4 regions of the Phyllobacterium sp. UNC302MFCol5.2 genome follow, and region 2 is predicted to be linked to each of the others. Evidence: predicted binding sites of a transcription regulator. Region 2 holds the regulator's gene; each other region holds the start of a gene.
What was found. Region 2 encodes PhoB, which activates phosphate uptake and scavenging genes when phosphate is short. Its sites were predicted from a motif close to TGTCATNNANCTGTCAT; they were not measured.
Positions count from the first base shown of each region.

Region 1: the regulator PhoB is predicted to act here: its motif matches at 5,177-5,193, upstream of BR48_RS0110010 (esterase-like activity of phytase family protein).
Region 3: the regulator PhoB is predicted to act here: its motif matches at 6,397-6,413, upstream of ugpB (sn-glycerol-3-phosphate ABC transporter substrate-binding protein UgpB).
Region 4: the regulator PhoB is predicted to act here: its motif matches at 5,455-5,471, upstream of BR48_RS0112970 (UDP-2,3-diacylglucosamine diphosphatase).

Region 1 is NZ_JMLL01000010.1:1,652,938-1,660,948, reverse strand. Features, by position in the region: gene BR48_RS0110030 (metalloregulator ArsR/SmtB family transcription factor) at 1-105, opposite strand, end outside; gene BR48_RS0110025 (MFS transporter) at 183-1,439, opposite strand; gene BR48_RS0110020 (DUF1192 domain-containing protein) at 1,552-1,737, opposite strand; gene BR48_RS0110015 (NAD(P)H-quinone oxidoreductase) at 1,833-2,837, shown strand; gene BR48_RS0110010 (esterase-like activity of phytase family protein) at 2,919-5,120, opposite strand; gene BR48_RS0110005 (DUF1013 domain-containing protein) at 5,348-6,040, shown strand; gene BR48_RS0110000 (YafY family protein) at 6,183-6,893, opposite strand; gene BR48_RS0109995 (hypothetical protein) at 6,886-7,296, opposite strand; gene BR48_RS0109990 (DJ-1/PfpI family protein) at 7,322-7,909, opposite strand; gene BR48_RS26625 (DUF1127 domain-containing protein) at 7,939-8,011, opposite strand, start outside.
Region 2 is NZ_JMLL01000011.1:198,519-206,529, forward strand. Features, by position in the region: gene BR48_RS0112255 (vitamin B12-dependent ribonucleotide reductase) at 1-1,951, shown strand, start outside; gene BR48_RS24475 (nuclear transport factor 2 family protein) at 2,064-2,453, opposite strand; gene BR48_RS0112265 (nucleoside deaminase) at 2,581-3,042, opposite strand; gene BR48_RS24480 (LCP family protein) at 3,275-4,402, shown strand; gene arsC (arsenate reductase (glutaredoxin)) at 4,412-4,834, opposite strand; gene dmeF (CDF family Co(II)/Ni(II) efflux transporter DmeF) at 4,910-5,851, opposite strand; gene BR48_RS0112285 (metal/formaldehyde-sensitive transcriptional repressor) at 5,848-6,126, opposite strand; gene phoB (phosphate regulon transcriptional regulator PhoB) at 6,282-6,968, opposite strand; gene phoU (phosphate signaling complex protein PhoU) at 6,987-7,712, opposite strand; gene pstB (phosphate ABC transporter ATP-binding protein PstB) at 7,735-8,011, opposite strand, start outside.
Region 3 is NZ_JMLL01000011.1:640,453-648,463, reverse strand. Features, by position in the region: gene BR48_RS0114450 (methionine ABC transporter ATP-binding protein) at 1-629, shown strand, start outside; gene BR48_RS0114445 (methionine ABC transporter permease) at 619-1,284, shown strand; gene BR48_RS0114440 (MetQ/NlpA family ABC transporter substrate-binding protein) at 1,317-2,099, shown strand; gene BR48_RS0114435 (sn-glycerol-3-phosphate import ATP-binding protein UgpC) at 2,141-3,211, opposite strand; gene ugpE (sn-glycerol-3-phosphate ABC transporter permease UgpE) at 3,213-4,061, opposite strand; gene ugpA (sn-glycerol-3-phosphate ABC transporter permease UgpA) at 4,069-4,959, opposite strand; gene ugpB (sn-glycerol-3-phosphate ABC transporter substrate-binding protein UgpB) at 5,025-6,335, opposite strand; gene pncA (bifunctional nicotinamidase/pyrazinamidase) at 6,543-7,142, opposite strand; gene nagA (N-acetylglucosamine-6-phosphate deacetylase) at 7,197-8,011, opposite strand, start outside.
Region 4 is NZ_JMLL01000011.1:342,241-350,251, reverse strand. Features, by position in the region: gene BR48_RS0112990 (ABC transporter ATP-binding protein) at 1-500, shown strand, start outside; gene gltX (glutamate--tRNA ligase) at 569-1,942, shown strand; gene BR48_RS0112980 (DUF2865 domain-containing protein) at 1,860-2,918, opposite strand; gene BR48_RS0112975 (NADP-dependent malic enzyme) at 3,010-5,307, opposite strand; gene BR48_RS0112970 (UDP-2,3-diacylglucosamine diphosphatase) at 5,537-6,358, shown strand; gene BR48_RS24570 (glycosyltransferase family 1 protein) at 6,348-7,442, shown strand; gene BR48_RS0112960 (MFS transporter) at 7,564-8,011, shown strand, end outside.

The DNA.
Region 1 (8,011 bases), on a different contig from region 2:
CCCGAGCGCAAGCTCGTTCACGGTTTTTGGCCCGCGGCGAAGTTCCTCAAGGAGGTAACGGCGGTTGGGATCTGAAATGGCTGTAAAGGCATCCGTCTCGACCATGTAGAATAGTCGGTTTAAACGAAGCGCATTGTCAACGGATTTCGTTGTCGAGCGAACCTCCAGAGGTCCGCAAACGCCTATTCCGCCGGGTTTTCGGCGCGCGGGTCAAGCCGCACGCTTTCCGGCGTTACCCGCTCGGCGCCGGCAGTTTTGAAATTGTCCCTGAGCTCTATCGGCACGGGCGCGCGCATGCGCGAGCGGATGATCGCATGGGTCATGATCAGAACATGCGCGAGCGCTGTGACGCCGAAGAGCGCAGATGGCGAAATGCTCTCCATGGCAAGGGCGCCGAGGATGGGACCAAGCATCGTGCCAAATCCGTAGAGCAGCAGCAGGCCGCTCGTGACTTTGACGAAATTTGCCGAGTCGGCAAAGTCATTGGCATGGGCGACCGCGACGGGATAGAGCGCATAGGCGAGCCCGCCATAGATCGCCGTCATGATCAGGATAACATAGGCATTATGCGGGGAGATGAGGAAGATCAGAAGGCCGATCACCGCAGCTGCACCGCCAACGATCGCAAGGACGTAGCGCCGGTCGGTGCGGTCGGACATGCGGCCGACGGGGATCTGCATCAGCGCGCCGCCCATAACCGACGCGCTCATCATCAAGGCGATCTCGGTTGTCGAAATGCCCGTGGAGGCGCCATAGACCGCACCGAGCGTACCGAACGCGCCGTTGGCCACGCCAATGAGGATACAGCCCAGAAAAGCCACGGGCGAATTGCGGTAGAGGGCCCTGAGATCAAGCTGGACTTCCGTCAGCGGTTTCGGACTGCTGGCGGTCGAAATGGCGGTTGGTATCAGTGCGAGGCAGAAGAGGATGCCGGTCAGCATGAAGAACGTCCCCGAGCGCACGTCGCCAAAGCCGATCATCATCTGGCCTACCGTGATGGAAGCGAAGTTGACCACCATGTAGAGGCCGAAAATCTGGCCGCGATTGGCGTTCGTCGCCCGCTCGTTCAGCCAGCTCTCGATAACCATGTAGGAACCCGCCATGGCAAAGCCGGTCAGGGCGCGCAGGGCGATCCACGCTATCGGTTCGACAAGAATCCCGGTGAACAGCGCAACAATTGCCGCGATCGCGGCAAAGGCGCTGAAGGCCCGCACATGGCCCACCCGCCGCACCAGGCGGGGCGCAAGCAGGCAGGAGGTGATGAAGCCCCCTGCCCAGGCCGTCCCTAGGAGGCCGAGCGAGGTCGTCGAGAAGCCTTCAGCACCGCCGCGCAGTGGCAGGAGCAAGCCGTGCAGGCCGGACGCCATGACAAGAAACGATGTACCGCAAAGAAGCGCGAAGACCTGGATGAACGAACGAAACACGGCAAGACCTTGCATGAGAATGAGGGAGGAACCGACTCGCTAACTCCGCCGGCACCGGGTTCGTTTCATGGAGCAATAGGGTAACTTCATGGCATCCCTGTTTCGTTACCCCGGAGACTATCAAAACTTAGCGGAAGAGCGCTTCGGCCGCGACCTTGCTGTTGCCCTTGCGGGAACGTTCTTCTTCAAGGCGTGTGATTTCAGTCCGCAGCAGGGCTATCCGCTCGTCAAGTTCGGAAACCGACAGCAGCGACAAATCCTGCCCTATATCATGAACGACCTTGCGTCTTGGCTCTTCGTCGAAAACTGACATCATTTCCTCCAAGATAAGCTCTAATATACGAAGATACAGCCCAACCACTTGGAATTGCAAATCATTCTGGCGAATCGATCGAAGGGAACAGCTCCATGGCCGAAAAAATTCCGACAACCATGACGGCAATCGAGATCACCCAGCCAGGGGGGCCGTTGGTGCTGAAGGCAGGAAAACGCGGCGTCCCCGAGCCAGGTCCGGGCGAGTTGTTGATCGAGGTCAAGGCCGCAGGCGTGAACCGTCCGGACGTGTTGCAAAGGCAGGGTCACTACCCGCCTCCGGCCGGCGCTTCCGATATTCCGGGGCTTGAGATTGCCGGAGATATCGTCGCTGTGGGCGCAAATGTTACCCGCTTTCGAATAGGGGAACGGGTGACCGCGCTCGTTGCCGGCGGCGGTTACGCCGAGTTTTGCAGCGTGCACGAAACCAACGCGCTGCCGATCCCGGCCGGCTACGGCTATATCGAGGCGGCCGCCATTCCGGAGACGTACTTCACGGTCTGGCACAATGTGTTCCAACGCGGCGCGCTGAAGGAAGGCGAAACGTTCCTCGTGCATGGCGGCTCCTCCGGCATCGGCACGACAGCCATTCAGCTCGCACACGCGTTCGGCGCCTCGGTCATGACCACTGTCGGCTCGCAGGAGAAGCGCGAGGCCTGCCTCAAGCTCGCCGCCAGCCATGCCATCAACTATCGCGAGGAAGATTTCGTCAAGGCGGTCAAGGATGCGACCGAGGGCAAGGGTGCAAATCTCATCCTCGATATGGTCGGCGGTGATTACATCGAGCGCAACTACGAAGCCGCCGCGCTTGACGGGCGGATTGTGCAAATCGCCTTTCTGCACGGTGCCAAGGCGACGAGCGACATTTCCAAACTGATGGTGAAACGTCTCACGCATACAGGATCAACCTTGCGCAACAGGCCCGTGGAGTTCAAGGCGGGTATCGCAAGGGCGCTTGAGACCAAGGTCTGGCCGCTGCTGGTCGAGCGCCGCGTTGCGCCGGTGATCGACATGGTCTATCCGCTGCACGAGGCTTGGCGGGCGCATGAGCGCATGGAAGACGGCCATCACATCGGCAAGATCGTGCTCGACGTCGGTTAAACGACGAACTCTTATTGTTTACATAGAAACGCGATAGGGCCGCAGGTGTAAGGCTGCGGCCCGGTCTATCGCTACCCGTTATCAGTTGGTCGCCTGCACCTTGCCGACGCTGAAAAACAGGGTTTCGCCGGAGGAGCCATCGACACCGTCATTGTCGGTAACGGCATAGCCGTTGCCATCGGAATCGATGGTGAAACCTTCAAGCTTCTCGACGACATAACCATTCGAAGCTTTCAGATCGTCCATGAAGTCGTGGGCAAGCACCTTGGTCACGACCGGAAGCTTGTCGCCGATCTTGGCCGGCTTCAAATCGTCGAGCGCGATGCGATAGAGCCGCTTCACCGCGGCCTTCTGGCCGATCTGGTTGTCACGCTCGATGATATAGAGCTGACCGTCATGGGCGGTGATCTCCGAGAGGCCGACCCAGCCATTTTCCGTCTTGTCGAGCGGATAGGAGACCGCGCTCCAGCTCTTGTCCTTGACGTTATAGGCAAGGAGCTTGACGAAACCCTTCTCGTCATCCTTCCACTCGCGCTGAATCGCCATCCACAGAACCGCATCATCGCCTTCACCAACGCGGGTTATGCCTTCAAGGCCAAAACGCGTCTGGTTCGGAAGCAGTTCTTCCGGAAGGGCGATTTCCTTCTTGATCTCGCCCTTGTCGTTCACGTTGAGGATCGCATGCGGGACGAGCTTTGCCTGGTCGCCTTCGTTGGCGAGCCAGAAGCCACCCTGACCGTCCGTGGTGATGCCTTCGATATCGAGCTTCTGCGCCGCCTGTCCGCCGCGCTTGACAGTGAGCGCCTCGGTGATTTTCGCCGGCGCCTGTTTGGCATCGATGGTGAAGATCGAGGGGGAAGCGTAGTAGAACGAGTCGGAGACAGCGTAGAGCTTGCCGGGCTCTTTCAGATCGCCGACGAGGCCGGATAGAGCGCCCCAGCCGAGCGGCGTGCCGTCATCCTTCGTGGTCGATACGATCTGCGGATAATTAGGCTGCTGTTCCTTGAGTTCATAGATCATGACGTGTGAGCGCGCGCCGCCATCTTCGACGAGATCGCTCTCGTTGGCTGTAACCAGAAGGTTGCGCGAGGGAATGGCCAGAACGCCTTCAGGTCCAATGCCCGAGGGGAGCAGCTGCACGAATTGCGGCTCCGCACCATTATCCTTGTAGACGCCGACGAGCGAAGCGCGCTCGCTGGCGACGAAAAGATAATTGGTGTCGCCGAACTTGCCCACTTCAGCGCCTTCGAGCTCGACGCCCTTCTTGTTACGCTTGTCGGGGTAGTGCCCAGCTTCCGCCATCTTCCATTCGAGCGAGGGGCCGGATTCATAAAGCAGCTTGCCGTCCTTCGAGAAGATACTGAAGCTGCGGGAGCCGCCCTTGTAATCGCCTTCATTGGCGATGACAAAGCGGTCATTGTCCAGCCATTTGACGGTGTCGGGCTCGCGCAGCACGCCCTTCATGCTGCCGTCGAATTTGAGTGCGCCGTCATTCTTCACGTCGATCTTGTCGAGATCGACGGTGCCGGCGGAGAAATGGTTGACGATCTTGCCGGTTGCCGCATCGACAATGGCGATATGGTTGTTTTCCTGCAGCGTAACGGCGATCAAATTGTCCTTGTTGATCGAGACGAACTCGGGTTCGGCATCCTGCGGTGCGATTTCGGAGAGCCCGGTCAGTTCAACAGTCTTCATGCCGGCGCAGTCCGCCGCGCCGTCCTTCAGCGCCAGAACCTTGAGATTTCCGGATGGCATCTGCGGCAGCGCGCCTTCATTGATCTCTTCGTCACGTTCGTTTTCGATGACGATGGCAGCGAAGGTCTGGTCCGGTGAGATCGCAACCGAGTCAGGCTGGCCGCCGAGATCGCAGCTGGAGACGACCTTGCGTGACGCGATATCGATGATGTCGAGGCGGCCCGAGGGGTTGGCCCTGTCCTTGGACGTATTGACCGCGGCAAAGACCGTATCGCCGAGCGCTGCAACCGAGGTCGGCTCACCCTCTACCTTGATGATGCCGCCTGCCTGCGGCTTTGCCGGATCGGTGATATCGATGAAGCCGATCGAACCGTAAGGGCTATCCGAATAGATCAATGTCTTGCCATCACCGGAAACGGTGATGATCTCGGAAGAAGTCGGCTTCGACTTGTCAGCGTCCTTCGGCAGATTATCGGCTACGGCAAAGCTGGCGATCCGGTTGAAAATGGGGTCGGCAGATGCAGGCATGGCAACGGATGCAAGAAGTGCCGCGCCAAGCCCGAGGTAGAGCGTGTTCCTGTTAGACATTAGTAGACCTCCGATTGTGATTGCGGAGATCGATGGCGTAGATGCATTGCACTGCGATGACACTTTGATGACAGTTCGATGAAACGGCTCCAGAGCGGATTCATGCGGCTGAATCCGATTCTTGCTCATCGGTTAAAATGAAGGTATATAGCGCCTCGAATTCCCGGAAATTGTGGTTGAACCCACGTCCCGCGCCACCGGAGCGGACGAACGAGAGGATTATATCTATGGCCACCCAGCTTCTTATGCCAAAGGCAACGGCCGTCTGGCTTGTCGACAATACCGCCCTTTCTTTCGAACAGATCGCCGCTTTCTGCAAGTTGCATCCGCTCGAAGTGAAGGCGATCGCCGATGGCGAGTCCGCGCAGGGCATCAAGGGCCTGGACCCGCTGATCACTGGCCAGCTTTCGCGCGAGGAAATTGCGCGTGGCGAGGCCGACGTCAATCACAAGCTCAAGATTTCCGATCCGAAGGTCCGTGTTCCCGAGACCAAGCGCAAGGGCCCGCGCTATACGCCGCTTTCCAAGCGTCAGGATCGCCCAAATGCCATTCTCTGGCTTGTCCGCAATCATCCGGAGTTGAAGGACGCACAGATTTCGCGCCTCATCGGCACGACAAAATCGACGATCGAGCAGATCCGCAACCGCACCCACTGGAACTCCAACAACCTGCAGCCGATGGACCCGGTGACGCTGGGCCTTTGCTCGCAGATCGATCTCGACATCGAGGTCGAGCGCTCGTCGCGCGGCCGTCCCGCCCAGCCGGTCGAGAGCGGCGATACGTTGTTGCCGGCTTCGGCAACCGAGAACCTCGACGTACAGCCGCAGGTTCGCGACGAGGACGAAGAGCTCGACGCCGACAAGGTCTTCGCCAAGCTGTCGTCCCTTAAGGGCCGCAATCAGGACGAAGACGAGGAATAGGCTCCTCTGCCTCGTCGTTTGACGGGACTTAAGGAATAAAAAAAGCTCCGTCCGCGGAGCTTTTTTTTCGGGAAAAATCGTGACGGATTTGAACCGAGACCTTACCCAGTTCGCGGCATGATTCGGCATACCCTGCCAGCTTTTAAGATGCCTTCGCGCGCGTCTCCGGCGTCTCGCTGAGTTCGACCCGGCGATAGAAATCGGCAAGGGTCTTGCCGCGCTCCTGCCGAAAAATGCGGTCGATCTTCTCGACCTTGGCAATGCGGTCGATGCGGAACGTGCGAAAATCATTGCGCAATTCGCACCAGCTGATCAGCGTCCACACCTTGCCCCAGAACCACAGCCCCAGCGGCCGGATGTCCCGCATGCTTTCCTTGCCTTCGAGGTCCGTATAGGTGATCGAAAGGACCCGGCATTGCTCGGCGGCGTTTTCCGCAAGATCGATCAGCGACCGGTCGTTCTCGGTAATGCTCGTTCCGGAAGCATGGATATGCGTGTTGGCGATCCGCGGGCGTTCTTCCTTGGGCAGTACAGCACCGATCTTGATGATGGCTTCCTCGGCAGCACGTGCCATGGAGGCCCCGCCCCAGGCGGTAATGAGCCGTGCACCGGCGACGAGCGCGACCACCTCGTCGCGCGTGAACATCAGGGGCGGCAGGTCGAAGCCTTCACGCAGAATGTAACCGACGCCCGCTTCGCCATCGATCGGAACGCCTGTCGATTGCAAATCGGAAATATCGCGATAGATCGTGCGCTCCGACACTTCGAGTTTCTCAGCCAGCTGGCGCGCTGTCACGAGCCTGCCACCACGTAGTTTCTGCACGATCTGGAATAGCCGGTCCGCCCTACGCATCGCTCAATCCTTCCCGCCGGCGCTGTTCGAGGACAAACGCCGGTCCAAAGGAAAGCTTCGCAATCGTCGGCGTCTTGATGTTGACGACACGCCAGAACGGCGTGACTGCCTTGACATCGCCTGTTCGCTGATATGCCTCATAGGCAGCTTCCGCCACCGTCCGCAGGTGAAACCCGGTGGTAATCGGACAGGTAACCTCCGCACCATGCGCCTTCGCCATCGCCCGGCGCATGGACTTCACATCCATCTCGGCGCCTTCGGGAAGACCGCGAATGAACTCATCGATCTCCAGCACCGTTGGCACGAGCATGATCTCACCGGCCTTCATGCCGGCAATACTGATCGGCGCAGGCTTGACCTCGTGCCGATCCTCGGAATTCAGCTTTTCAGTCCACGTCTTCATATTACGCGTCCTCACTCGGCCAATGTCAGGCCGTCTGGTATTCCTGTGCGATGAACGCACGCATCTCGGCCACCTGGCCTGCCTGCTCCGGCAACAGCGCTTCAAGAAAACTTGTGGCAAAGGTGCCCGGTGCCGCTCCGGATGCGCTGACGATATGACCATCGCGGATTGCGTGCGGAACATCCTGGTAGAGCTCCGCGCCCTTGTAATCGCCGATCTTTGACTGCAGCCATCCAGCGCCGTTACTGGTATGGCGTCGGCCTTCGAACAGGCCCGCGCGGGCGAGCGCCAGCGTCCCGCCGCAGATGGCCCCGACGATGGCGCCCCGTGACAAAGTCGCATTCAACAGGGGCGAAATGTCAGGAGCGTCTTCCTCGGGCCACAGGTCCGAGCCGATGATGGCGAGACCATCTAGGTCGGCATTTTCGTCCGGCGCAACACCCCGATCCGGAATGAGCTTAAGTCCACCGATCGAGCGGAGCGGACCTTGCGACGGCGACAGGGCGACGATGCGCCCGCCGAACCATTCAGTAGCGGAGCCGGAAAGCAGACCGAATTCCCAATCGGCAAACTTGTCTATGAACACCATTCCGATCAGCTTCTTCGGTTCCATGCCGCCACTCCCATTGCCGCTCTGAAAAATCAATATTCTAGCCCGAAACGCCGGGATTTGCTTGTCTTTTTGGGCTGGAATGCTCTTGTCCAATCGATATGC
Region 2 (8,011 bases):
TGCCCATGGCGAAACCCAAGGCTACGAGGCGCTTTCGGTAAACCCGGTCGCCCTGGTCGCCACCGACTGCCCTGACCAGGACCTGATTGCCCACGCGAAATCCGCCTGGGACCAGGCACTGGCGCTCGGCGAGAAGCATGGCTATCGCAACGCCCAGGCAACCGTCATCGCACCGACCGGCACGATCGGCCTTGTCATGGATTGCGACACCACCGGTATCGAACCCGATTTCGCCCTGGTGAAATTCAAGAAGCTTGCCGGTGGCGGCTACTTCAAGATCATCAATCGCGCCGTACCGGAAGCCCTGCGCACGCTTGGCTACACGGAAAGCCAGATTGCCGAGATCGAGGCCTATGCCGTTGGTCATGGCAACCTCAACCAGGCACCCGGCATCAATCCCGGCTCGCTGAGGGCGAAGGGATTTACCGACGGGATCATCGCCACGTTGAACACTGCGCTGAAGTCGGCCTTCGACATCAAGTTCGCCTTCAACAAGTGGACGCTGGGTGAAGATTTTGCCAGGAACGCGCTCGGTTTCACCGACGAGCAGCTCAACGATATTTCCTTTGAGATGCTGCCGGCTCTCGGCTTCTCGAAGAAGGAAATCGAAGCCGCCAATATCCACGTCTGCGGTGCAATGACACTCGAAGGCGCCCCCTTCCTGAAGGAAGAGCACTATCCGGTGTTCGATTGCGCCAATCCTTGCGGCAAGGTCGGCAAGCGTTTCCTCTCGGTCGACAGCCACATTCGCATGATGGCCGCCGCCCAGCCGTTCATTTCCGGCGCGATCTCGAAGACGATCAACATGCCGAATGAAGCAACGGTCGACGATTGCAAGTCCGCCTACATGCTCTCGTGGAAGCTGGCACTCAAGGCAAACGCACTCTATCGCGACGGTTCCAAGCTTTCGCAGCCGCTCAATTCCTCGCTTATCGCCGATGAGGACGAGGATGAGGACGATGCAGTCGAGGCGCTGATCGAGGCACCAACCGCGGCACGCGCCGTGCAGGTTACCGAAAAGATCGTCGAGCGCATCGTCGAGAAATATATCCATGACCGCGAGAAGCTGCCCAACCGGCGCAAGGGCTACACGCAGAAGGCAGTTGTCGGCGGCCACAAGGTCTACCTGCGCACCGGCGAATTCGACGATGGCCGTCTCGGCGAAATCTTCATCGACATGCACAAGGAAGGCGCCGCCTTCCGTGCAATGATGAACAACTTCGCCATCGCCATCTCGCTCGGCCTGCAATATGGCGTGCCGCTCGAGGAATATGTGGAAGCCTTCACTTTCACCAAGTTCGAGCCGGCTGGCATGGTTCAGGGCAATGATGCGATCAAGAACGCAACATCGATCCTCGATTATGTCTTCCGCGAGCTTGCCGTTTCCTATCTCGACCGTCACGACCTCGCCCATGTCGATCAGTCCGACTTCTCGAACACTTCGCTCGGGCGTGGTATTTCCGAAGGCAAGGCGGAACCGGTATCGAAGGGGCTGACGCGCGGCGCTTCGCTGAAAGTGGTCTCGCCGGGCAAGGCGGACCCAAAGGGTTTTAGCAATGCAGGGGGTCAGGGTGCGGTAAGCGCTCCGAAGGCAGCTGCGTCATCAAATGTCACGACCCTTGCCGCCCGCTCCGCCGTCGCCGTCGCTGCCAAACCGGCCATCGCCGCAGTCAGCGAGGAATCCTCGGCCTTCAAGCGCGATTATGAAGAACGCGCCAAGGGCGAGGCCGAGGCCAGCGCCGCTTCCGCGCTCTTCGAGAACGAGGATGCAGAAGCTGCCGCCGAGGAAGCCAAGGCCGAAGCAAAGAAAATCATGTCCGACCGGCGCATCAAGTCGATGATGCAGGGCTATACAGGCGACAACTGCTCGGAGTGCTCGAACTTCACGATGGTGCGCAACGGCACCTGCCTGAAGTGCGACACATGCGGCGCAACCAGCGGCTGTAGCTGATAAGCGCAGCGCGCATTGTCCGGCACAATCAGCTGGACAATGTTGGACAAGCAAATTCATCTCCGGTCGTTTTCACGGCCGGAGATGAAATTTTCAACTGAACAGGTTCGTGCTACTTCAGAAACGTCTCGCTGTGCGCGTGACACTCCCAACCATTTGATCCGCGAATCCAAACCGAGCTATCTGCGGCCCGCATTTTCTGCGATTTGCCATTCATCGTTACATTCTGCTCGACCGTGTAGGCGATAAGCGCGACATCAGGCGACGGCGTCGAAACCTCGACATCTGCGAATTCATAGGATTCCAGGCTCCAGTTGCCGTCCTCGGTCATCTGGCCCATTTTCTTTTTGCCGATGCGCATCACACCTTGGGCGCCGGTTACAAGTGCCGGATCCGCCGACAGTTCCGCGGTGCGGCCGCCGTCTTTCGCCTTCATCGCATCCCAATAGGATTTTTCGAGAGCTACGATGTCATCCTTCGTTGGCATACTGCGAGCGGTCATGGCCTCGTCCTCCGATGGTGTATCATCGAAAAACGCTCAGTGATGCCCCAGGTTCCCGCTACCGTCGCTCTGCGGGTATTCCGCCTTCTCAGGACAAGACCCGCAGCCCTTGCAGATGACGCGGATATCAGCGCTTTTGGTTGTCCTGCCAAACTTGATACAGTTTACCATCGCCCACGGGCGAATGCGCATATGACAGCCCCGCTTGCTGGTCGATTGGTTTCGCCAACTCTTTTGCTATGACGGCCGTAGAGAGGCCGAACGGTTCTGCCTGTTCATTGGAATAAGCGAACTTGATATCGCCAATACCGGCCATTCGCATCGCTGCAAGGCACATGGGACACGGTTGGCCGCTTGCGTAGACCGAGCAGCCGTCCAGACGTGGGGATTGCAATGCAAGCCCGGCAGCCCGCAGGGCCAGAAGCTCGGCATGTGCTGTTGGATCGTTGTCGGCCTGAATCCGGTTGACGCCGCGCGCGATGACCTTGCCGTCCTTGACGACCACGGCCCCGAAAGGACGGCCGCCGCTTTTTACATTGTCCAGTGCAAGGGCGATCGCTTCTTCGAGAAATTGATTGATGTCCGTCATAGTGCGGTAGCGCCTTCCTTCAATTCGCGCCCTTAGCATAGTCGTTCTGCCGTGTGTCGCAACGGCTTGGCCATCTCCTTGCGGCGTTCGCACACTCTGCGCATGGCAAAGGTCTTGTTCGAATTCTCTGGCATTCGCGTTGTTGCTTGTGCGATGCGCATCGTTAAAACGGAAATGTTAGTTGGCTTGGCCCGGATAATGATTACCTTGGCTTGTTCTACTGGAGAATTTTGTGAGTGACGGATTGATCAACAGCGCGCCGAAGCCTGAGGGCGATCCTCAACGACGCCGGCGGCTGCATTTGCTGCTCGCTTCCGTCACTTGCCTGATGCTTGTAATCCTGCTTGCCATTTGCGGCATGTATTGGAAGTTCACGAGCAATCTGCGGCACTTCGAGGTTGCTGAAGCCGACCTCGGCAATCGCCGCCCGGCCAAGGCATCGCCTGATGCACTCAACATCCTGATCGTGGGTTCGGACCAGCAAACCGTTTCCGTCGCCAACCCCGGCGAGCGCAGCGACATCCTCATGCTTGCGCATCTTTCGGCCGATCGCAGCGAGTTGAATGTCGTGAGCTTCCCGCGCGACCTGCTCGTTCCCCTTCCCGCCTGTTCCGGTCGCGAGGGCCTGCCCGGCCAGCGGGCGCACCTCGGCATGATCAACTCATCGTTCATGTTCGGAGGCATCAGCTGCACCTGGAAGACCGTCGAAACCCTGACGGGCATAAAGATCGATCACGTGATCAAGGTTGATTTTAGCGGATTCAGGCGGATTGTGGAGGCCATCGGCGGCGTCGAATACTGTATTTCCGAACCAATCCACGACAAGCTTGCCGGGCTGGACCTCGCTGCGGGATGCCAGACCCTCAATGGCGAAGAAGCGCTAGGCTACGTGCGCGCCCGCTACAGCATAGGCGACGGCACCGATATCGGACGCATTCATCGTCAGCATGAATTCTTTGGTGCCATGGCTCAAAAATTGCTCGGAGCGCAATTGGCGAACCCTGTGCGGCTCTTCAGCTTTATGGATGCCGCGACGAAATCCGTCATCACCGACCCGGGTTTCAGTTCGGGCGTGATGCGGGAACTCGCCTTCGCCGTCCAGCATCTTTCGTCTGAAAATATTCACTTCATCACCATGCCATGGCACTATTCGACGGCATCCCCCGGACGGGTCGAATGGGTCGAAAAGCCTGCAAAGCGGCTTTTCCGCTCGATAGCCGCCGATAAATCCCTGATGGATACTGAGTTCACGCGGGCCAAGATCGGCGAGCCGCAAGATTCCACGACCAAGCCCTGCGGCGCCAGCCGCGTCGACCACTGCGCCGAAATTTCGCAGGCCGATGGCGTTGCTCGTCCATAACATCGAGGCTCAGCGGACGCGATTGCCCGAGCTGTCGATAACGACCTCACCATCCTCCTTGGAAAACGGGCCCTTCTGCGCATCTGGCAGGATCTCAAGCACAATTTCTGAAGGGCGGCTGAGCCGCACGCCTCTTTCGGTCACGACGAAAGGACGTTCGATGAGGATTGGATTGGCCATCATCGCGTCGAGAAGCGCATCGTCGTCCAACGAAGCATTGTCGAGGCCAAACTCGGCATAGGGCGTACCTTTTTGGCGCAAGGCCTGGCGCACGCTAAGACCAGCCCGGCTGATCATTTCCTTCAGGGTTTCCCGGCTCGGCGGCGTCTTGAGATATTCCACGATCACCGGCTCGATCCCTGCATTGCGGATCATGGCGAGGGTATTACGCGAGGTACCGCATTTCGGGTTGTGGTAAATCGTGACGGTCATCACATGGGCTCCCGGCTATTCGAACGTTCGTCGCACGTGGGGTCTTCAAAGCGTGTGACACACCCGAATCGAAATTTACGCGGCCTTCGGCTCTACCTCAACGGTCACATGCGACAACTCATGGATATGTGCGAGTTTGGCACGATAGGACGACGGCGCTTTCGGATCGTCGCTCAAAAGCGAAACAATGGCACCGTGATGCCCCGGGCCAAGCTGCCAGACGTGCAGGTCGGTAATCACGTCGCCCTCCTTTTCGATGGCGCCACGTATTTCATCAGGCAGGTCTTCACCCTGAGGGACATAGTCGAGCAACACGCCGCCCGCATCGCGGATGAGACCCCATGACCATCTGGCGATAACAAGAGCACCGACAATTCCCATGGCCGGATCGAGCCAAAGCCAGCCGTAAATGCTGCCCGCGAGAAGGGCGATGATGGCGAGGACGGACGTCAGCGCATCGGCAAGAACGTGCAGATAGGCGGCACGCAAATTATGATCGTGACCGTGGTGATGATGGTTATCGCCATGGTGACCGTGGTGATGATGGCTATGGTCGTCGCGCAAGAGCCAGGCACAAACAAGGTTGACGGCAAGGCCAAGCACGGCAACGGAGATCGCCTGCGGAAAACTGATCGAGATCGGGTTGGCAAGGCGTAGGAAACTCTCCCAGCCGATCAGCAGTGCAATAAGCGCGAGGATCACAGCGCTGGCAAAACCTGCGAGATCGCCAAATTTTCCCGTGCCGAAGGTGAAACGCGGATTGCTGGCATTCTTCCTTGCATAGAGATAGGCCAACGCCGCGATCAACATCGCGGCAGTATGTGTCGACATATGCCAGCCATCGGCGACAAGCGCCATCGAACCGAAAACCGTTCCCGCCACGATCTCCGCAACCATCATCGTCGCGGTCAGCGCGATCACAAACCAGGTGCGTCGTTCGTTGCGCTCGTGATCGTCACCCAGAAACACATGGGCATGCGTGCCTTGAGGCAAATGGATCGCGTGATCGTGGCTCATTTCAGATACATCCTTACAACGTCGATGAGATCCGCGGCGCCCTTGGCGCGTTCCCTGTCCGTCTCGGTGCCGGGATCGACGACGTGCATGCGAATATGATCCTCGACGAGTTCACCCATCAGGCCGTTTACGGCGCCGCGCACCGACGCCACCAGGTTTAGAATGTCGCCGCACGGCATTTCGGCTTCGAGCGCCCGCTCGACGGCCTCCATCTGCCCCTTGAGGCGACGGATCCTTGCGATCAGTTTTGATTTTTCCTTGGTGGCATGAGACATAATATAGTCCCCTACCCTATATTTGCGTGAATTTCAAGCCAGGCTGTGGAGACTTTGAGCAAGGCATTGTCGGCGGACTGCAAAATACCAAAAGGCGCCGCATCAGCCATCTAGCGCTGATGCGACGCCCTTATCAGAACCGGAATAATTAGGGATCAGCCGAACGAATAGCCGGCGCCACGTACCGTGCGAATCGGATCTATCGAACGTCCGATATTGATCGCCTTGCGCAGGCGACCAACGTGGACGTCAACGGTGCGATCATCGACATAGATGTCCGCACCCCAGACATTATCCAGCAGCTGGCCGCGCGAAAAGACCCGTCCGGGTGATTGCATGAGGAATTCAAGCAGCCGGAACTCCGTCGGGCCAAGTTTCAGCTCGCGCTCCTTGCGGAAAACGCGGTGCTGTTCGCGGTCGAGCTTGAGATCGCCGAAGCTCAGCACGTGCGAAAGCAGGCTCGGATTGACGCGGCGGAGCATGGACTTGATGCGCGCCAGTAGTTCAGGCGTCGAAAACGGCTTGACCATGTAATCGTCGGCACCGGTCGAAAGGCCGCGAACGCGTTCGCTCTCCTCGCCGCGGGCGGTGAGCATGATAATTGGCAGGATCTCGGTCTCGCGCCGCGCCCGCAGGCGGCGGCAGAGTTCGATGCCCGACAGGCCGGGCAGCATCCAGTCGAGGATCAGAAGATCCGGAACGTTCTCGCGCAGCGCAATTTCCGCTTCGTCGCCACGTGCGATCGTCTCGACAACATAGCCTTCAGCTTCAAGATTGTACCGGAGGAGGACGCTCAGGGCTTCCTCGTCCTCCACAACGGTGATTTTGGGAGCTATTGCCATATCAAGCCTTCAGTTGAATTAGGACTCGGTCGTTTCATCCACAATAATAGTATGTGTCTGGTCTTCCTTGGGACGTTCCGCCGGCAGTTGCGAACCGGTAACAATGTAATAGACTGTCTCGGCAATATTGGTGGCGTGGTCGCCTATGCGCTCGATATTCTTGGCGCAGAACAAAAGATGCGTACAGGCGGAAATGTTGCGCGGATCTTCCATCATGTAGGTCAGCAATTCGCGGAACAGCGACGTATAGAGCGCGTCGATTTCGTCGTCGCGTTCGCGCACAATGTTCACCTGCTGTACCGAGCGCGTGGCATAGGCGTCGAGCACGTCCTTCAGCTGCGTCAAGGCAAGTTCGGCGATTGTCTGCAAGCCGCGGTAGACCGAGAGCGTCTGGCGGGTATCGGTCACGGCAACGACGCGCTTGGCAATGTTCTTGCCGAGATCGCCGATACGCTCGAGATCGGAGGAAATGCGGATCGTCCCGATGACTTCACGCAGGTCGATCGCCATCGGCTGGCGCTTGCCGATGATGGTGATGGCCTTTTCATCGATCTCGCGCTGACCGGCGTCGAGGATCAGATCGTCCGAGATGACGCGCTGCGCCAGCGCATTGTCGGAATTGACCATGGCGGCGACCGCCTGTTCGACCATGCGTTCGGCATGACCACCCATCTCGGCGATCTTGTGCGTCAGGAACTTCAGTTCGTCATCGTAAGAGCGCACAGTGTGCTGCAACTCGGTCATGTGCTTTGTCCTCGTTCCTGCGTCAGCCGAAGCGTCCGGTGATATAGTCCTGGGTGCGCTTCTCGGTGGGGCTTGTGAACATCATTTCCGTATCGCCGACCTCGACAAGATTGCCGAGATGGAACATGGCCGTGCGCTGCGAAACGCGCGCTGCCTGCTGCATCGAGTGGGTGACGATGACGATGGTGTAGTTTTCGCGCAATTCGTCGATCAGTTCCTCCACCTTTGCGGTGGCGATCGGATCAAGCGCCGAGCACGGCTCGTCCATGAGGATCACTTCCGGACTGACGGCGATGGCG
Region 3 (8,011 bases), 440 kb from region 2:
GTTATCCATCGGAACTTTCCGGCGGACAGAAGCAGCGCGTCGGCATTGCCAGAGCGCTTGCGACCGAGCCGAAGCTGTTACTCTCCGACGAGGCGACCTCGGCGCTCGATCCGGAAACGACGCGCTCGATTCTCGACCTCCTGCGGAAGATCAACAAGGAACTCGGCCTGACCATCCTGCTGATCACTCATGAGATGGAGGTCGTGAAGACGATCGCCGACCATGTCGCAGTGATCGACGGCGGCCGTATCGTCGAGTCAGGGCCGACATTCGACGTCTTTACCGGCCATACCCATGCAACGACCCGGGCATTGCTTGGCGGTCTTGCGGGCATGCGCCTGCCCGAATTTCTGACCAAGCGGATGTCGAGCGAACCGCATGATGGTTCGCGCACGATATTACGCGTTATCTTCAAGGGCGAAAATGCCACCGAGCCAATGTTGGCGCGGCTTGGCAGCGATCTTGGCATCGAAGTGAACATTCTGGCTGGGGCCGTGGACGAAATCGCCGGGCGTCCGTTCGGCATGCTCGTCGTTTCGCTGCGCGCCGACGCGGCGAAGATCGCCGAGGCGCGGCAATTCCTTGCCGAACATGGCTTGGCATCGGAGGTGGTTGGCTATGTCGCCTGATATTATCGCGCTTATCGTCAAGGCGACGGGCCAGACGCTCTACATGGTTGCGGTTGCCGGTCTCGTCGGCTCGTTGTTTGGCATTCCGCTCGGCGTGTTTCTGGCCACGAGCGGGCGCGGCGAACTCTTTCCCGCGCCCTCGGTCAACAAGGTGCTGGGCGCAATCGTCAACGCGACCCGCTCGACGCCGTTCATCATTCTCGTCGTCGCGATCATTCCGTTCACGCGCCTTGTGGCGGGGACTTCCATCGGCACCAGCGCCGCGATCGTTCCCCTGACTATTGCGACCATCCCCTTTGTTGCCCGCCTCGTTGAGACGGCGATCCGCGAAGTCGATCCCGGACTGACGGAAGCTGCCCGCGCCATGGGCGCAAGTCCGATACAGATCGTATTCAAGGTTCTGCTTGCAGAAGCGCGCCCCGGTATCGCCTCGGCCTTGACGCTCACCGTCGTCAGCCTGATCGGCTATTCGGCCATGGTCGGAGCCGTGGGCGGCGGCGGACTTGGCGACCTCGGCATCCGCTATGGCTACCAGCGTTTCATGCCCGATGTGATGGCCGTTGTCGTCGTTGTTCTCATCGTCCTCGTGCAACTCGTCCAAAGCGCCGGCGACAGGCTGGCGCGCCAGTTCGACAAGCGCACGCGTCCGCGCTGAGCTTGTTATTCTTCAAAAGACAGGAGTTAGAAATGTTGAAGAGATTTCTTGCCACCGCCGCTTTCGCGGCTGTTCTGGGTGCATCCAGCGCCTGGGCCGAAACGATCAAGATCGGCGTCACGCCGGGCGAGCACGCGCAGATCATGGAAAAGGTCAAGGAGATCGCCAAGCCGAAGGGCCTCGATATCGAAATTTTCGAGTTTTCCGACTATGTCGTGCCGAACCAGGCGCTGAACGACGGCGAGCTCGACGCCAATTCCTTCCAGCACAAGCCCTATCTCGACAATCAGATCGCCGATCGCAAGTTTGACATTGTCGATGTCGCATACACGGTCAATTTCCCGATGGGCGTTTATTCGAAGAAGGTCAAAAGCTTCGATGAACTCGCTGATGGTGCGACGATCGCCATTCCGAACGATCCGACCAATGGCGGCCGGGCTCTGCTGATCCTCGCCGACAAGGGCGCGATCAAGCTGAAGGAAGGCGCCGGTCTGAAGGTCACCGTCAACGATATCGCCGAGAACCCGAAAAACTTCAAGTTCGTCGAGCTCGACGCCGCGCAGTTGCCGCGCTCGATCGACGACGTGGATGCGGCCGCGATCAACACCAATTACGCGCTGGAGGCTGGCCTCGATCCAATGAACGGCACCATCCTGAAGGAAGGTGAAAAGGCGCCTTACGTCAACCTGATCGCGGTTCGCACGGCCGACAAGGACAAGCCCTGGGTGAAGACGCTGATCGAATCCTACCACTCCGATCCGGTCAAGCAGTTCATCCTCGACAAGTACAAGGGTGCAGCTGTCCCCAGCTGGTAATCTACCAAACAGAGGCATCTCCCAAAAGGAGGTGCCTCGCCTCAGATGCGCTTCCCCTTGGCGTCGAACAGGTGGAGCTTTTCCTTCGGGACGATCACCCGCAAATGATCGCCTGGCTCGACGATGGATCGCCCGGCCACCCGCACGACCACTTTGTCACCGCCTATATTGCCGTAAACATAGCTCTCCGCACCGACCGGCTCGACACCGCGAACGGTCAGGTCCAATAGCAACCCGCCGATATGTTGCTGGCTTCCGGCCGCAACCTCGAGATCTTCCGGCCGGAAGCCGATCTGCGCTCCCTCGGCTGGAATTGCGAGGCCCTCAGCGCCGATATGGGTGCCATCCTTGAGGAGAAGACCGGCACTGTTTGCTGTAACATGAACAAGGTTCATCGGCGGCGCACCGATGAAGCTCGCAACAAAGGTGCTCGCCGGCTTTTCATAGATGTCGAGCGGCGCGCCGATCTGCTCGACGACACCGCCATTCATCACGACGAGAATATCGGCGAGCGTCATCGCTTCGAGCTGGTCATGGGTGACATAAACGCTGGTCACGCCAAGTTGCCGCTGCAGGTTCTTGATCTCGACGCGCATCTGGCCACGCAGCTTCGCGTCGAGGTTGGAAAGTGGCTCGTCGAACAGGAACACTTTCGGATTGCGGACAATCGCGCGGCCCATGGCGACGCGCTGGCGCTGACCACCGGAAAGTTCGCGCGGGCGGCGCTCAAGCAGGTGCCCGAGTTCGAGCGTCTGCGCTGCTTCCCGGACGCGCTTGTCGATCTCACCCTTCGGCATGCCGCGATTGCGCAGGCCGTAGGCCATATTGTCGTAGACCTTCATGTGCGGATAAAGCGCGTAGTTCTGGAACACCATGGCGATATCGCGTTCCGCCGGGCCAAGGTCGTTGACCACGGAATTTTCAATCTTGAGCACGCCTTCGGTGATCGTTTCGAGACCCGCGATCATGCGGAGCAAGGTCGATTTCCCGCAGCCTGACGGCCCGACGAGCACGCACAGCGCGCCGTCGTCGATGGCGATATTGATGCCCTTCACCGCCTCGACGCCGCCGCCGTAGACCTTGCGGATGTTGGTCAATTCCACGCTTGCCATTTCATTTCTCCGTTTCGACCAATCCGCGCACGAACCAGCGTTGCATCAGGACGACGACGAGGATCGGGGGGAGGATGGCGAGAATGCAGGTAACCATCACCAGATGCCATTCGGTGTCGGCGTCGGCGAAGGAGATCATCTTGCGCAGGCCGACGACGATGGTCGACATGTCGTTGCGATTTGTCATGAGAAGCGGCCAGAGGTACTGCGTCCAGCCGTAGATGAAAAGAATGACGAACAGCGCCGCAATGTTGGTTTTCGATAGCGGCAGCAGAATGTCCTTGAAGAATCGCCAGGGGCCGGCGCCATCAACGCGCGCCGCCTCGACGAGTTCGCCTGGAATGGTCATGAAGAACTGGCGAAACAGGAGCGTCGCGGTCGCCGAGGCCATAAGCGGCAAAGTAAGCCCCGTATAGGTATCGATGAGGCCAAGATCGACCATGACTTTGTAGGTCGGAAGGATGCGCACTTCGACCGGCAGCATCAGTGTGATGAAGATAAGCCAGAAGAAGAACATGCGGCCGGGGAAGCGGAAGAACACGATGGCATATGCCGAAAGAAGCGAGATGACGATCTTGCCGATGGCGACGCCAAGCGCCATGACAACCGTGTTCCAGAGGAGGCGGTCAACGCCGACGCCGCCGATGCGCCCGACACCGCCGAACAGGGCCGAAGAATAATTCTCCCAGAAATGGCCGCCCGGCAGCAGCGAAAGCGGCGGCCGGATGATTTCCTGCAGCGTCTGCGTCGAGGCGACGAATGTATAGTAGATCGGGAAAGCGACGACGACGATCCCAAGGATGAGAACGAAGTGTGCAATCAGGCGGCCAATGGGGTTGTTCTGGATCATGGTCACCTCAGCCGTAATGGACTTTGCGTTCGACATAGCGGAACTGGATTGCCGTCAAGGCGATCACGATGATCATGAGGATGACCGACTGCGCCGCCGAATCGCCGAGGATGAGATTGACGAAGCCGTCATTGTACACCTTGTAGACGAGCGTCTCGGTTGCCTTGCCCGGACCGCCGCCGGTCACGGCGTGAATGATGCCGAACGTGTCGAAGAAGGCATAGACCGTGTTGACGACGAGAAGAAAGAACGTCGTTGGGGCAAGGAGCGGAAAGACGATGGTCCAGAACCGCTTGTTCTCGCCGGCACCGTCGATGGCGGCAGCCTCGATCAGCGATTTTGGAATAGATTGCAGCCCGGCGACGAAGAACAGGAAATTGTAGCTGATCTGCTTCCATGCCGCGGCGGAAACAACCAGAACCATCGCCTGGTTGCCGTTGAGCAGCGGGTCCCAGTTATAGCCGGCGGAGCGGGCGAGATAGGCGAGCGTCCCCATCGATGGGTTAAACAGGAACAGCCACAACATGCCGGCGATGGCGGGCGCAACGGCGTAGGGCCAGATGAGCAGCGTGCGGTAGATGTTCTTGCCACGGATGACCTTGTCGGCCATGACGGCGAGAAGCAACGCGATCGTCATGGCGATCAGCGTCGTCGCGACCGAAAAGACGATCGTGACCTGCAGCGAATTCAGATAGTTGGGATCGCTGATGACCCGCCTGAAATTGCCAAGGCCGACGAATTGTGTCGACAGGCCGAAGGGGTCTTCGCGCAGGACGGACTGATAGATCGCCTGCGATGCCGGCCAGTAGAAAAAGATGAGCGTGATGGCAAGCTGGGGCGCCAGCAGCAAATAGGGCAGGAGCTTGTTGGGAAACGTCACGTTGTTGGACGATGCCATGAATGCCTCACATTAAAGGAAATCCCGGCCGCAAGGGCTTGCGGCCGGGTTTCAGACGGAAGGGCTTATTGGCCGAGCGCCTGCTTGATCGCTGCGTTGCCGCGCTTGACGGCATTGTCGAGCGCCTGCTGCGCCGTCTGTTTGCCGGCTAGCATGTTCTCGAACTCTTCATTCTCGATATCGCGTACCTGCGGCAGGTTGACGAGGCGCACGCCCTTGGAATTTTCCGTAGGAGCCTTGCCCAGCATCTGCTTGATCGGGATCTCGCGCGCCGGGTTCTTGTCGTAGAAACCGGATTTCTTGGTTGCCTCATAGGCCGCCATCGTAACCGGCAGATAACCCGAGACCTGATGCAGGCGAGCCTGGATATCGGTCTTCGACAGGAAATTGAAGAAAGCGGCCACACCCTTATATTGCTCGTCCGACTTGCCGGCGAAGACCCAAAGCGAGGCGCCGCCCGGAATCGTGTTCTGCGGCGCACCTTGCGCACCTGCCTCGTAGGGAAGCTGGCCGGTGCCGAAATTGAGGCCCGACTTCACCACGTCGCCAAGGCCGCCCGACGATTCAGTGAAGATGGCGCATTCGCCTGAGGTGAACAGCTGTTTTGCCTCCGAGGTACGACCGCCATAACGGAAGGTGCCATCCTTGGCGAGGTCGGCAATCTCCTGGAAGTGCTTGACGAAGGTCGGCGCGTTTATCTTCAACTCGACATCGGTGGCAGCGATGCCGTTTTCGTTGGTGCCCCACTGCAGATTATTCCAGGCCGCGTAATTTTCGGTCTGGATCCAGGTGAGCCAGGTCGAGGTGAACCCGCACGATGCTGCACCGCTGGACTTGATCTTCTTGGCGGCGTCCCACACTTCCGTCCAGGTTTTTGGCGGATTGTTCTCATCGAGGCCAGCCTTCTTGAAGGCGTCCTTGTTGTAGTAAAGGATGGGCGAGGAGCTGTTGTAGGGGAAGGACAGCATGGTGCCGTCAGGCTTGGAATAATAGGCGACGATGCCCGGCAGATAGAGGGTCTTGTCGAACTTCGAGCCACCCATCGAAAGAATGTCGGCAACCGGCTTGACCGCGCCTTCCGCGCCCATCATCACGCCAGTACCGGCGTCAAATACTTGAAGAATGTCGGGGGCCTGCTTGGCCCGGAATGCGGCGATGCCGGCATTCAATGCTTCAGGGTAGGTTCCCTTGAAAACTGGAACAACTTTGTAGTCGCCCTGGCTCGCGTTGAATTCCTTAGCCAGCGTCTCGACAACTTCATTGTTGGCGCCGGTCATTGCATGCCACCAGCTGATTTCGGTAACGGCGAAGGATGCGGTGGAGGAGGCAAGGACAAGGCCAAATGCAAGGCTCAACGAGGTAATACGATAGGTCATCTCAATCTCCCATGGACGAAGGCGTCATCTATAGTGCGCTTGATGCCAGTATCTCCATTATGTGACAGACAGACAACAGTAATGTGCCTTGTCCGGTTCCGCCTGTGGAAAAAATGCGCAGCTGTTCATTCGCTGGCGATAGTCGAGGCTGCGGGGCGGTCCCGGGATCGGGGCGCGTCTGCCGATGATTTTATTTGCCGGCTATGGTCAGACGAGGGTGACGCCGGCCTTGCGCATTTCACCGAGCATGGCGGCCAGCGAACCGCCGAGATTGATGCCGCGGCAAGCATCGAGCAGAACATCGGCGGCAAAGCCGTGCTCCACGGCGTCGAGCGCGGAATAGGCCACGCAGTAGTCCGTGGCAAGTCCGGCAAAGGTCACATTGGTGATCCCCCGGTCACGCAAATAGCCGGCGAGGCCAGTTGGGGTCTGGCGATCGTTCTCGTAAAAGGCCGAGTAGCTGTCGATATGATGGCGGAAACCCTTGCGGATGACGAGTTCGGCCTTGGTCCATTCCAGCTCGGCATGAAATTCGGCCCCGACGCTGCCCTGGATGCAGTGATCGGGCCACAGCGTCTGATTGCCGTAAAACATCGGGACCGTCTCGAAAGGTGCCTTCCCCGGATGGGTCGAAGCGAAACTCGAGTGACCGCCGGGATGCCAGTCCTGCGTCAGGATGACATGGTCGAAGCGCATGATCAGCTTGTTGATGATCGGAATGATCTCGTGGCCACCTTCAACGGCGAGGGCGCCGCCCGGGCAAAAATCATTCTGAACATCAACGACGATCAACGCGTCCTTGGCCATATTCATCTCCAATGTCTCGTGAAGAACTCAAGTATGACCAATCGGCGAGCCGCGTCAACGCGCGTAATGCAGATCGCCGTCGATCCATACCTGATTGACGTCGAGCCGATCGTCAAGATGCACGATGTTGGCGATGTAACCGGGCAGAAGGCGACCGTAATGGTGGTCGATGCGCAGGCTCTCCGCCGGATAGAGCGAGGCCATCCGCAAGGCTTCTTCCAGTGGCAGACCAAGCTCGTTGTGCACAAAACGCACCGCTGAGATCATGTCGAGGTCAGCGCCCGCAAGCGTTCCGTCGTCGAGTGTCAGACGTCCGCCGGCGCGGGTTATCCGGCGCCCGTTCAGTGTGAACGAGGTGATGTCGGTGCCGATGGTCGACATGGCGTCGGTGACGAGGAAAATGCGCGACGGCCCTTGCTTGGCTCTGATGGCAATTGCCATCGATGCCATGTCGACGTGGAACCCGTCGGCGATAAGACCGGCGGAAAGCTCGCCCGACTGCAACACAGCACCGACGACTCCGGGGCTGCGATGGCCAAGCTGGCTCATGGCGTTGAACAAATGTGTCGCCATGGTCGCGCCGGCTTCCGTGGCGGCGAGGGCGACTTCGTAGGACGCGCCGCTATGGCCGAGGCTGACAATGACGCCGGCGTCGGTCAAAGCCTTGATCTTGTCGGCGGGAACCGTCTCAGGCGCTACTGTGGTCAGGAGCACAGGCAATTGCTGTGCTGCCTCGATAAGCGCGACAAGATCGGCATCCTCCATGGGCCGGATGAGCTTCGGGTCGTGCGTCCCTTTGTGGGATACCGAAAGGTGGGGCCCTTCGATATGAAGTCCGATGAAGCCCGTCACCTTGTCAAGCGCGGCAG
Region 4 (8,011 bases), 140 kb from region 2:
TCCTGTTTCACCGGACGCTGGCGGAAAACATCGCCTATGCCCGTCCCGGTGCTTCGCAGGAGGAGATCGAGGAAGCGGCGCGGCAGGCAAGCGCGCATGAGTTCATCTCGGCGCTGCCCAAGGGCTACAGCACGCTCGTCGGCGAGCGTGGTGTCAAGCTTTCGGGCGGCGAGCGGCAGCGTGTGGCGATCGCCAGGGCGTTCCTTGCGGATGCACCGATCCTCATTCTGGACGAGGCGACATCGAGCCTCGATTCAGAATCCGAAGTGCTGATCCAGCAGGCGATGGAGCGGTTGATGCAGGGACGGACGACGCTCGTCATTGCGCATCGTCTTTCCACGGTGCGCTCGCTTGACCGGCTGCTGGTCTTCGACCACGGCAAGATCGTCGAGGAGGGCAACCACGAGGCGCTGATCCGTCTCGGGGGCGGCATCTACCGCAGTCTGTTCGAACGGCAGGCGCTGGAGTTGACGAAGGGCCTCGTTCTCAACGAGGACTAAAGAAATATGGGCCGCGCGCAATCGCGGCCCATATTGCCATTGCAGGCGCCATCCGATATGCCCCACCAATGACCACCATTGTCCGTTTTGCACCGTCTCCGACCGGCTTCATCCATATCGGCAACACACGCATCGCCTTGTTCAACTGGCTGTTCGCGCTGCAGAACAAGGGGCAGTTCATCCTGCGGTTCGACGATACGGATACCGTGCGTTCGAAGACGGAATATGCCGAGGCAACGATCGCCGATCTTGATTGGCTCGGCATTGAGCCAGTGCGCATCGAATATCAGTCGAAGCGCATTCCGCTCTATGACGCTGCTGCCGAAAAACTCAAGGCCGCGGGCGTCCTTTATCCGTGCTACGAGACCGCCGAGGAACTCGAGCGCAAGCGCAAGCTGCGCCTGGCGCGCCGGCTGCCGCCGATCTATGGCCGCGAGGCGTTGAAGCTGACCGCGGCCGATCGGGAAAAGCTCGAGGCCGAGGGTCGCCGGCCGCACTGGCGTTTTCTGCTGCCGAATTTCAAAGACGATCCGTTTGCGATAGCACGCACCGAGGTTCATTGGGACGATCTGGTGCGCGGCCGCGAAACCGTCGATCTCTCCTCGCTGTCCGATCCGGTCCTTGTGCGTGAGGACGGGACCTATCTTTATACCTTTACTTCGGTGGTCGATGATATCGACATGGACATTACCCATATCATCCGCGGCAATGACCACATCACCAATAGCGGCGTCCAGATCTCGATCATCGAGGCGCTGGGCGCGAAGGTTCCGGCGCTCGGCCATATCAATCTCCTGACGACGGCGTCTGGCGAAGGCATTTCCAAGCGCACCGGCGCATTGTCGATCGGCAGCCTGCGCCGCGATGGCTACGAGCCGATGGCGGTGGCGAGCCTTGCCGTGCTGATCGGCACCTCGGAAAATGTTACCGCAGTGCCGGACATGGCTTCGCTGGCCGCGATTTTCGATCCGGCTGCGACATCGAAATCCGCTTCGAAATTCGATCCTGCCGATCTCGATGCGCTCAACCGTGCCCTGATCCATGCGATGCCTTTCGAGGAAGTCAGTGAACGGCTCGCAGCGCTTGGCATTAAGGGCGACCGGGCGGGAGCCTTCTGGCTCGCCGTGCGCGGCAACCTTTCGAAGGTTTCAGATGCCGCCGCCTGGTGGACGATCGTGAACGAGGGGCCCGCAACGGATGTGGCTGTGGCCGCGGAGGATATTGATTTCGTGCGCGCCGCCTTCGACCTGCTGCCGGCCGAGCCCTGGAGCCGCGAGACCTGGAAACAGTGGACCGATGCGGTCAAGGATCAAAGCGGGCGCAAGGGCAAGGGCCTGTTCATGCCGCTGCGCATCGCGCTTACCGGGCTGACTTCTGGTCCGGAACTTGCGGATCTGCTGCCCCTTTTTGGTCGGGAAGGAACGTTGGCCCGACGACCCTGACCTTGCGGTTGGGATCGATCGGCTTGTCTTCGGTGAGCGGCTTCGGTTTCTCCACCTCGGTTTTTTTCGCCTCTGGTTCCCCGAGCTGAATAATCGAGGAGGCCTGCGTCGCGGGCTCGCCGGCGGTAACGGCAGGCTCGGTCTTCGTCTCTTGCGGTTGGGCTGATGGCTTTGCAGCCTCGGCAGGCGTCGCGGTCTCGACCCGTGGTACGGCCGGCTTGGCCGGCTCGGCTATAGCAGGTTTGGGCGTTGGCGCTGCCACTTTCCTCGGATCGCCGAGTGCCTTGAAGTCGCCGGCCGTCTTTTGACAGCTGCATTGCGGCGTTCCATTGGCGCCGACCTTGCGGAATTTGAAGGCGTTCGGCGTGCTCCGGTAGGCATCGCCGCGCAGCGAAATCATCGCGGCGGGGTCCTGATTCTCGGTCGGCCGATAAAACAGTTTCGCGCCGGTACATTGAGACTGGCATTGCGCTTGATCGCGCGCGAAATTCTCCGCACCCGTATCGTAGGAGATCGGGAAATAATAGCCGTCGCAACTGCGCACGCACAGCGTCTGGTAACGTCCGCCGGAGACGGGGGCCGTGCTCATTTCCGGCTCGACAGGTTCCGGCTCGGTTCCGTAAATCTCATAGGAAGGCGCGGCAGTCGCACGCCGCGGCGTGTCACGCAGCGGGTAATCGCGCTGGGGTGCCTCGTGTACCGGATAGTCGGGTATTGGTTGATCGCGCAGCGGCACGTCGTAATGCGGCTCATCGTGAATGGGCGAGTCAATGATGGGGCAGTCATTGGCATCGAGCGCAGCCACCACGCGGTCGCGGCGCAGTTGCAACTCGTAGTCGTCGACATCGGCATTTCTGTTCAATTGGTCGAGACGTTCCTGCATCCGCACGCAATTGTCGGAATTGGCATAAGCAAGCGGGGCCGTCGCGAGAATTGCGGCCGCGGCGATGATGGCAGATTGGCGTGTCCGATGCATGAGGCGGTCCGGAAAGTTCAGGGGCATTCGACGGGTGCGAATGCGCCTGAACCATCCACGGCCATGCGGCAGCAATAAGACGGTCCCTGTCTCAATCAACGCGCTGTGATGCCTCCACCACGGCAAGCGCAGTCATGTTGACGATGCCGCGCGATGTCACGGAAGGCGTCAGGATATGGGCCGGCTTGGCAGCGCCGAGCAGGATCGGCCCGACATGGAGCGCGTCGGTAACGCTCTTGACCACATTGAGCGTGATGTTCGCAGCATCGAGATTGGGGAAGACGAGGAGATTGGCCTCGCCGTTCAGCCGCGAATGCGGCAGCACGCGTTCGCGAAGCACCTGCGACAGCGCCGAATCGCCATGCATTTCGCCGTCCTGCTCGAGATGCGGTGCCTTGGCACGGAGCAGTTCGGATGCATGGCGCATCTTTGCGGCGCTTTCGGAATCGCGCGAGCCGAAATTCGAATGCGACAGCAAGGCCGCCTTTGGCTCGATGCCGAAGCGGCTGATTTCGCTCGCCGCCAGCACGGTCTTTTCGGCGATCTCCTCGGCGGTCGGATCGATGCTCACATAGGTGTCGGTGAGGAAGAGAACGCCGCGCTGCGAAATAAGCAGGCTGAGCGCCGAGAAATTGCGGATGCCTTCAAGCTTGCCGATGATCTGGTCGACATTGCGCAAATGCCGCTCGAAACGTCCTTCAAGCCCGCAGATCATGGCGTCGGCCTCGCCGCGCACGATGGCGAGCGCCGCAATGACGGTGCTGCTGGCGCGAACCATGGTGCGCGCCACTTCCGGGGTGGTGCCGCGCCGCCCGGTGAGCTTGACCAGAAGATCGACGTAATCGCGGTAGCGCGGATCGTCCTCGGGGTTGATGATATCGAAGTCCTTGCCGACCTTGATCTTCAGGCCGTAGCGCTTGAGGCGCGTCTCGATCACCTGCGGGCGTCCGATCAGCGTCGGCAGCGCAATCCCTTCCTCGAGCACGACCTGTGCGGCGCGCAGGACGCGTTCGTCCTCGCCATCGGCATAGATCACGCGCTTCTTCTCGGCCGTTTTCGCCTTCGTGAAGATCGGCTTCATGATCAGTCCGGACCGGAAGACGAAGCGGTTCAAGCGGTCAAGATAAGCATCGAAGTCGTCGATCGGACGCTCGGCGACGCCGGTATCCATGGCTGCCTTGGCGACGGCCGGGGCGATGCGCAAGATGAGGCGGGGGTCGAAGGGCGAGGGAATGAGGTAATTCGGTCCGAAGGTCGGCGTCTCGCCTGAATAGGCGCGGGCAGCAACGTCGGATGGTTCTTCGCGGGCGAGCGCCGCGATGGCCTGGACGGCGGCCATCTTCATCTCTTCGTTGATCGCCCTCGCGCCGCAGTCGAGCGCGCCGCGGAAGATATAGGGGAAGCAAAGGACGTTGTTGACCTGGTTTGGGAAATCGGAGCGGCCGGTGCAGATCATCGCGTCGGCGCGCGCGGCGCGGGCTTCCTCCGGCATGATCTCCGGTGTCGGATTGGCGAGCGCCATGATCAGCGGGTTCGGCGCCATCTGCTTGAGAAGCTCTGGCTTGAGCACGCCTGCAGCAGAAAGGCCGAGGAAGACGTCCGCCCCGCCGATGACATCGGCTAGGACGCGGGCATCGGTCTTCTGCACATAGACCGATTTCCAGCGGTCCATAAGCGTATTGCGGCCCTCGTAAACAACGCCGTCAATGTCGCAGACCCAGATGTTGTTGCGGTCGGCACCAAGCTTCACGAGAAGATTGAGGCAGGCGAGGGCGGCAGCGCCGGCGCCCGAGGCAACGATCTTGATCTTGGAAAGGTCCTTGCCGGCAAGCTCCATGCCGTTGAGGATTGCAGCGGCGACGATGATGGCGGTGCCGTGCTGGTCGTCATGGAAGACAGGGATGTTCATCTTGGCGCGCAGTTGTTCCTCGACCTCGAAACATTCCGGCGCCTTGATGTCTTCGAGATTGATGCCGCCGAAGGTCGGTTCGAGCGCGGAGACGACGTCGACAATGCGGGTGATTTCCTTGGCGTCGATCTCGATGTCGAAGACGTCGATATTGGCGAACTTCTTGAAGAGTACCGCCTTGCCTTCCATGACGGGCTTGGAGGCGAGGGGGCCGATATTGCCAAGGCCAAGCACCGCCGTTCCGTTGGAAACCACGGCTACGAGGTTGGCGCGGCTCGTATAGTCAGCGGCGGTTGCCGGGTCTTCGTGAATGGCAAGACATGGCGCGGCAACGCCGGGGGAATAGGCGAGCGCGAGATCGCGCTGGTTGCCGAGCGTCTTGGTGGCCTGGATTTCCAGCTTACCCGGCTGAGGAAAGCGGTGGTAGAACAGCGCGCTTTCATCGAGGTCAGAGCTGCTGGGCGTTTTGTCGTTGGCCATGGAGCGGGTCCTTCCGGAAATTGGTGCGGCGCGTTCACAAATCATCAGTTCAGGCATTTCTAGCATGCTTGAATAACATCCAGACGCATAAATGAAGTCCATTTTGTTACAAGTGTTTATCGTCCGAAAACATGCAGTTTTCCGCACCGTCATATGATTGTGACATGAATCGGGTTTGTGTCAGCGCAACCGGACGCCCCCGCGTCAGCGCTGAACGGAGATCAGCATCATGGTCGAGAACGAGGCCCGCAAATTCCGCACTCTTTTTCTTTCCGATGTCCATCTCGGTTCGAAAGGTGCGAAAGCCAGTTTTCTTCTGGATTTCCTGAAGTATCATGATGCCGATACGATCTATCTCGTCGGCGATATCGTCGATGGCTGGCGCCTGCGCCGCAGCTGGCACTGGCCGCAGGAGCACAATGATATCGTGCAAAAGCTGCTGCGCAAGAGCCGCAAGGGCGCGCGCATCCTCTACATCGCCGGCAACCATGACGAGTTCCTGCGCGATTTCCAGGGCACCCATTTCGGTGGCATCGAGGTCATGGACCGGACGATGCACGAGACCGCGGATGGACGAAAGTTCCTCGTCATTCACGGCGACCAGTTCGATGTAGTGGTGCGCAACGCCCGCCACATCGCCTATCTCGGCGACTGGGCCTATGACGCGGCCCTCGCGATCAACACCATCATGAACAAGGTGCGGCGCATGCTCGGCCTGCGCTACTGGTCGTTCTCGGCCTGGGCGAAATTCCGGGTCAAGAAGGCGGTCAATTTCATCGGCTCGTTCCAGACGGTCGTTTCCGATGAAGCGCGCCGCATCGGCGCTGACGGTGTCATCTGCGGGCACATTCACCACGCAACCATCGAGCAGATCGACGGTATCGAATATATCAATACCGGCGACTGGGTGGAGAGCTGCACGGCCATCGTCGAGCATTTTGACGGCCGCATGGAACTCCTGTCGTGGACGCACCTGATCGGTGAACAGGCTGGATTTGCACCGGTCATCCGCCTCGATGACAAGCGCCCCAAGGCGGCGAATGCGGCCTGAGCCAAGCGTTCAGCCCAAACGGCTCGTTATCGTTTCGGACGCCTGGCATCCCCAGGTCAATGGGGTCGTACGTACCCTGACGAAGCTGCGCGAGCAAATGGAGGCGCGCGGCTTCGACGTAACGATCATCTCGCCGGCCGACTATCGTTCGGCTCCGTGCCCGACCTACCCGGAAATTCGCCTGGCGCTGACGCTTCCGCATGCCGTGAAAGCGCGCATCGAGGCGCTGCAGCCGGCTTTCGTCCATATCGCGACGGAAGGTCCACTGGGCATCATGGCGCGACGTGCCTGCCTCAGGAATAGTTGGCGGTTCACGACCAGCTTCCACACGCGCTTTCCCGAATATCTGCGCGAGCGCCTGCCGGTGCCGCTGGCCTGGACCTATGCCTTCCTGCGCCGCTTTCACAATGCTGCCGAAACCTGTCTCGTGCCGACGCAATCGATCAACGACGAACTTTCCGCGCGCGGTTTCAAGACGCTGAAGGTCTGGACCCGCGGCGTCGATCGCAAGCTCTTCCGTCCCCAGCCGGTCGATCTCAAACTTAACCGGCCGATCTTCCTGTGCGTCGGGCGGGTCGCGCCGGAGAAGAACCTCGAAGCCTTTCTGACGCTCGAACTGCCAGGAACGAAGCTCGTCGTCGGTGACGGGCCGAGTTTGCCGGAGCTCAAACGCAAATATCCGGATGCGGTTTTTGCCGGCAAGAAGGAGGGTGAGGAATTGGCGCGCTACTATGCGGGTTCGGACGTGTTCGTCTTCCCGAGCCGCACTGACACGTTCGGGCTCGTGCTGCTCGAAGCGATCGCCTGTGGCGTGCCCGTGGCCGGCTATCCGGTCCCAGGTCCGAAGGATGTGATTGGCGTCTCGGGCGCCGGCGTCCTTTCCGATGATCTCAACGAAGCCGCGCTCGGCGCGCTGGCGATGGGCAAAGTCGATCCCGATGATCGGCTCAGAAGCTTCAGTTGGGAGGCTTGCGCCGATATCTTCGAAAGCGCGCTGACGGAGATCGTTCCTTCGCGCGAAGCTGTCGCCAGATGGATAGGCCGCAAGCGCGCGGTCCCGGCGCGGCAACCGTCGGACCTATAGAACTCCCACAATTATCGCGAGCATTTCTAGGCGGGTGCAGTATTTCGTGATAGGTGCGTGGCGCGGGCGGATCATGATTGCGATTCTCCCCAGCCGTCTTCGTTCTTCCGAAAGTCCTGCAATGATCACCGCCTCTGCGGATCCGGGTCTCGACAAGCCGCCTCGCTTTGAGCTGCGGGTGGCTCTCGCTTATTTCGCCATCTTCGCCTCGAGCGGCCTGCACCTGCCGTATTTTCCCTTGTGGCTCGAATACCGGGCGCTGACACCGACCGAGATTTCGATCGTCCTTTCCATGCCGCTTTTCGTGCGCGTCATCGCCGCGCCGCTTGTTTCAATGCTCGCCGACCGGTCCAACGACCGGGCGCATATCCTGACGACAGCAACCGTCCTTGCGGTCATCGTCGCCGCCTTCTATTTCGTTCCCTTCGGCTTTGCCGGCATATTGATTGTGTCGCTGATGCTGGCGCCGCCATGGACATCGCAAGTGCCGCTCGCCGATACGATTGCGCTCTCCGGCGTGCGCCGTTATGGAGCCGACTTTGCGAAGATGCGGGTTTGGGGCTCGATCT